Regions from separate parts of the Vibrio sp. PNB23_22_6 genome, predicted to be linked through region 1. Evidence: predicted binding sites of a transcription regulator. Region 1 holds the regulator's gene; the other holds the start of a gene.
What was found. Region 1 encodes PurR, which represses purine synthesis genes. Its sites were predicted from a motif close to TNANGNAAACGTTTNCNTNA; they were not measured.
Positions count from the first base shown of each region.

Region 2: the regulator PurR is predicted to act here: its motif matches at 1,711-1,730, upstream of ACVA54_RS15180 (NCS2 family permease).

Region 1 is NZ_JBNFXP010000003.1:255,625-258,779, reverse strand. It holds gene torR (two-component system response regulator TorR) at 1-204, opposite strand, end outside; gene torD (molecular chaperone TorD) at 472-1,119, shown strand; gene purR (HTH-type transcriptional repressor PurR) at 1,554-2,558, shown strand; cyclic di-GMP riboswitch class I at 2,838-2,927, shown strand; gene ACVA54_RS04295 (TfoX/Sxy family DNA transformation protein) at 3,044-3,155, shown strand, end outside.
Region 2 is NZ_JBNFXP010000020.1:57,486-60,640, forward strand. It holds gene ACVA54_RS15180 (NCS2 family permease) at 401-1,690, opposite strand; gene ACVA54_RS15185 (aminoacyl-histidine dipeptidase) at 2,717-3,155, shown strand, end outside.

The sequences.
Region 1 (3,155 bases):
TAATTCACGCGTAAGCATAAGACCATCTTCACCGGGCAAGTTAATATCCAACATGATAAGATCAACGTCACCATCTTGAAGCACCTCGCGCATTTCTGCGCCACTTTCTGCTTCACTGACTTTGTAACCTTCATTTTGGAAATAGCCCGCAAGCTTACTGCGAGTTACAACATCATCTTCTACGACCAATACGTGATAGCTCATTTACACCACTTTCTGTCTTCTTTATATTCCAAGACGTATTCTATTCATAACTAGTAACATTTCTAGTCATAGATACATAAAAAAGCAAGATTTTGCGATTTTATTGATTCAAAGCAAGCTTATTTGTAGCCATTAACAAAAGAGCATATTCTTCCACAAGGCATCATAATTATAGTTACTGCTATTCATTTTAATTGTTTACACTTAAGGAAATATTCTCAAGTGACTTCAAGATGCCGTTTTAAGAGCATCATTCAGGAGCAAAAAATGCAAGAAGTGAAAGCTTTTAATGAAAAACGTGCCGAAATTTACTGGTGGTTTTCTAGCCTGTTCGCCAAAGAACTGACCGAAAAAGAACTAGAGACTTATCATAGTGTTGAAATTCGAAGCTTTTTAGCTGGTTTAGGTGAAAATAAATCCCTTAAACCAGCCGTAGACTCGCTTGTGGACGCTTTAAACCGCTTACAAGATCGTGAAGATGCCCAATTAGAACTTGCCGCAGACTTTTGTGAACTTTTCCTTAAAACAGAAAAACATGGCGCCCTTCCATACGCATCGATGTATATTGGTAAATCTGGACTGTTAAACGACAAGCCAGCAGAAGAAATGGAAAAACTGATGGCCGATTTTGGTGTTCAAGTGGACGTAAATCTCAAAGAGCCCGCAGACCATTTAGCCGTTGAGTTAGACTTTTTGGGTAACATGATCATCCGCTCTAACGAACTCGAGCAAGAAAAGCATATGGAAGAAGCATTCACCAAACAGAACGATTTCATTCAGCAACAGCTGTTAACTTGGTTACCGCCATTTGCTGCCAAGTGTAAACAATTCGATGAATTTGGCTTCTATGTTAGCGTTGCACAACTATTAATTGCATTTTGTAAACTGGACAGCAATTACCTTCTTGGTGAATAATTGCCGTCTATTTTGGGGAGTTCAGAGCTCCTTATTTGTTCGTTCAGTTTTAGTCTGGCGTAGAAAAGCCTTTTCATTTCGCAGTTAAAATGTGACTTGAAATACACAAAACCACAGCTGAAAACATTGCCAGCGTGCTCGCATCAGTCTAAAATGTGAACGCAAACGATTAAATATGATTTATATGTAAACCGCTGAAATATAGCGGTTTTTGTGTTTTATTAACATCATTGCTGATCCATTCCTTATTGTAACTAAAAGGAATAATACTCTCAGCAACGAATGTTGCTACAAACCTTTATTATACCGATTTCGGAACAACCACTGCCTGAACTATTGAGTACTACTTTCCTCATAACACTCGGTTTGCGCAGATACTAAGCGTAAGGTTGTATTCACTACGGTATTAAGTAGCTCGATACAGGACATCATTTATGGCCACTATAAAAGACGTTGCTCGCTTAGCCGGCGTTTCTACCACAACAGTTTCGCACGTAATTAATAAAACGCGCTTTGTTGCAGAAACAACCCAAGAAAAAGTAATGAAAGCAGTTGATGAACTAAATTACGCGCCAAGTGCTGTTGCCCGCAGCTTAAAGTGTAACTCAACCCGTACTATCGGCATGTTGGTAACACAATCAACAAACCTATTCTTCTCTGAAGTTATTGACGGTGTTGAAAGCTACTGTTACCGCCAAGGATACACACTGATCCTATGTAATACTGGTGGTATCTATGAGAAGCAACGTGACTATATTCGAATGCTGGCAGAAAAGCGTGTTGATGGCATTTTAGTGATGTGCTCGGATTTAACCGAAGAGCTACAAGAAATGCTGGATCGCCATGCTGATATACCAAAAGTTGTCATGGACTGGGGCCCAGAAAGCTCAAAGGCGGATAAGATCATCGACAACTCTGAAGAAGGTGGTTACCTAGCAACGAAGTTCCTGATTGACAATGGTCACACCGATATTGCATGCCTAAGCGGTCACTTTGATAAAGCAGCATGTAAAGAGCGTATTTCTGGTTTTCGACGTGCAATGGCTGAAGCAAAGCTACCAGTAAACGAAGAGTTAATTCTCGAAGGTAACTTCGAGTGTGATACGGCAGTACTTGCTGCAGACAACATTACGGCAATGGATAAACGCCCTACTGCGGTATTCTGTTTTAACGATACCATGGCATTAGGCTTAATGAGCCGTCTACAACAAAATGGCATAAAAATCCCTGATGATATCTCAGTGATTGGCTATGACAATATTGAGCTTGCGGAGTTCTTCTCGCCTCCTCTAACGACTATTCACCAACCAAAAAGACGTGTTGGTAAGAATGCGTTCGAGATTTTACTAGAGCGAATCAAAGACAAAGAACACGAAAAACGCATTTTTGAAATGCAGCCTGAGATTGTGGTTCGTAACACCGTTAAGAAATTGAACTAACTCCCCCTCAAGTTTATAAAGCGCTCTTCGGAGTGCTTTTTTTATTTCGTAAAATGAAATTTTTTAAGCATTTCACATTACTTATATAATCAAAAGCTAAGATAAATTGCTGTTTTAACTAACTTGTTGCCCATTTCCTACATCAAGCTTTTGTATGGCAAGTAGACATTTCAAAATATGAAATTAGACACATTAAGATGGCACCATTAGTTGAATAGAGATCACACTTTAGTGTTTGGAACGTGATGTTAATGCAATATACGAAGTATTCTCCTCTTGTCACGCACAGGGCAAACCATTCGAAAGGATGGGACGCAAAGCCTCCGGCCTTAACCACTAAATATAGTGAAAGGTAGCGGGGTTACCGATGGCAAATATGCATTAAGTGAGTTTACCCTTTAATGACATTGTGTCTGCATGCATTTGCTAATCTCTCGGACCTGATTTTTGGTGGCGTAATATTAATTACACCGAGATAACACACCATGGATAAACCGATACTCAAAGACTCAATGAAGCTGTTTGAGGCACTTGGTACGATCAAGTCGCGCTCAATGTTTGGTGGCTTCGGGCTTTTCGCTGATGAAACGATGTTTG
Region 2 (3,155 bases), on a different contig from region 1:
ATCTCACTAAATTTTCCACACCAGAGGAAATGGGGGTTTCAAGCTGCGCAAACGATTATTCTACCGAAACACTTCCGTAATACCAACGCTGATATCAAAATTCTCCGCTTATTGCGCAGAAAAATCGTATTCGGTGAACAACACAAAATGAAGAAGTGAATGTATTCTACCAATCGTAGTAAATAACTGGTCATTCTAGCTTGTTATAACGCTCGATAACTTCGTTTAAAATTTTGATTGTAGAATAACTACTTATCGAAAATTTCACCTTATTTCCAAACGTTTTTTCCTACGCTAACTCTGATCACTGACTTACTGCGATGGGTATTACCGGGGAAAATCCCAAAAAAACAAAAAGCCAGTGCGAACCAACATCCACACTGGCTTTTTTCAAACCGGATTAACCTACGATGTATTTCACGATGAAGATGGCAGACATAACCCACACACTCATCGATACGTCACGGCCTTTACCACTGAACAACTTGATAGCGGCGTAAGCGATGAAGCCTAACGTGATACCTTCTGCGATAGAGAAAGTCAGAGGCATAACTAGACAGGTAACCACTACCGGAGCGGCTTCTGTTAGGTCACGCCAGTCGATACCGACAAGCCCAGAAAGCATCAGGATAGCTACGTAAAACAGCGCGCCAGATGTCGCGTAAGCTGGGATCATTCCCGCTAGTGGCGAGAACAATAGAGCAAGGAGGAACAGCACACCAACAACGACGGCTGTTAGACCCGTACGACCACCTGCTGCCACACCTGACACACTCTCAATGTAAGATGTGGTGTTTGATGTACCTAGCAACGCACCGACAGATGTCGCCGTTGAGTCAGCTAGTAGCGCTTTGTTTAGACGAGGAATGTTACCGTTTTCGTCAGTTAGTCCCGCTTTTTGAGACACACCGACTAGCGTGCCTGCCGTATCGAACAAGTCCACGAATAAGAAAGCAAATACGACTGAAATCATGCCAACTTCAAATAAGCCAGAGAAGTCTAACTGCATGAACGTTGGAGCTAAACTTGGTGGTGCGGACATGACTCCGCCCCATTGCACATCACCAAAGATAAGACCTAACGCCGTTACGCCAAGAATGGCGATCATTACCGCGCCTTTTACACCACGGTGAACTAAAGCAATAGTAAGGAAAAAACTAATCGCCGCAAGCACTGATTGAAGTGACGTGATGTTGCCCATAGAAACCAGTGTCGCTGGGTTATCAACTACGATGCCTGCATTTTTAAGCGCGATAAATGCAAGAAAAAGACCGATACCAGCAGAAATACCTGTACGCAAAGAAAGAGGAATCGAATTGATGATCCATTCACGGATCTTAAACACACTCAATGCAATGAAAAGCAAACCAGAAACGAATACAGCAGCTAACGCCACTTGCCAGGTATAGCCCATACCCAACACAACAGAATAGGTGAAAAACGCATTCAAACCCATGCCCGGAGCTTGAGCAATTGGGTAATTAGCAACTAAGCCCATTATGAAACAGCCAATCGCAGCGGCAAGACACGTCGCAACAAATACAGCGCCACGATCCATACCTGCATCCGCAAGAATCGTCGGGTTTACAAAAATGATGTAAGCCATGGTAAGGAAAGTAGTAATACCTGCGATGATCTCAGTGCGCACATTGGTGCCGTTTTCACTAAGTTTAAATAGCCTTTCGAGCATGTTCGAATCCTGTAAAGATAAAAAGTAAACGGTTGCGTAATCGATTGGCTGGGATTATAAAGTTATCAAATAACAAATTCCAGATAGAATTTTCACTCTAATGCATTTTTTTTCTTTGGATATGCAATTCATTCGGTAGAACCTGAAGCGCTCGTAGAGTTTATACCTTAATAAACAAACAGTAATAGACGAATACGCTATTTAAGGCGATGTGTACAAAGTGAACAATGTATTAAACTTCCAAATAAAAATACCAACTTTTCAACCTAAAACACTTAATTATTTGGCTGGTAATTGGGGTAAGCGGGGCAGTGGTAACAGAAAAGAGCTTTGGTGGTGAGAAAGTAGCCGGAAACGAAAAAAAAGATAAAAAAACGCCACTCAAAATGAGTGGCGGTGAATCATGTCAGCACTATTACTGAAAAAAAATTCCAATTTATAGGGGTGAACAAACTGTTCGAGTCACATGCGTTGGTTGCAATTAGTAACCAAAGCTTGTTGGGTATACAAAGTTACCGGTATAAACAGATTTGTTATTCCAGAACATTGCACTTGGTAAACCTTTCATAAATATCACCTTCTAAATCAATTAATACTGTCGTTGATTTCTCGGTTCCTTGGAGGCGATAAACGGACTCATCCTTTGAGCATTTCATTCTTCTTTAAAAAGCTGGTTACAAATATACCATTAAGAAATTAAATTACAACATTTATAGTGAGCTACATCACGCAAAACTCAAAAAAACACCACATTAAAAGCTTATGTGAAAGTTAATTACAAAAGAGTTGACTGTAATTTGATGGCTTTTTCAAATGATATGCACTTAACTTCACCTCCTATTAATGACTTCTTCGCCGAGAAAGGAGATACCTACGTTAGAATTCCTTTTCCTGACGACTACTCGCGATATCGTTCTGGTGGTATGCTTGATTCCAATTTAAAGCCAATACTAACTAGCATGTACTGCTAGACATAAAATATTTTTGCGACACATATTTGGCAAAACACATCAAAAGGAGTCCTCCGTGTCTGAATTCCATTCTGAGATCAGTACCTTATCACCTGCTCCACTTTGGCAGTTCTTCGATAAGATTTGTTCCATTCCTCATCCTTCAAAACATGAAGAAGCGCTCGCTCAGTACATTGTTAACTGGGCTACGGAGCAAGGTTTTGACGTACGTCGCGATCCCACTGGCAACGTGTTTATTAAAAAGCCAGCTACACCTGGCATGGAGAACAAGAAAGGTGTGGTGCTTCAAGCACACATCGATATGGTGCCACAAAAGAACGAAGACACTGATCACGACTTCACTATAGATCCTATCCAGCCATACATTGATGGCGAATGGGTAACTGCAAAAGGAACAACGCTTGGTGCTGATAACGGCATCGGTATGGCTTCTTGTCTTGCGGTTCTTGCTTCTACTGAAATCCAACATGGTCCTATCGAAGTTCTACTGACGA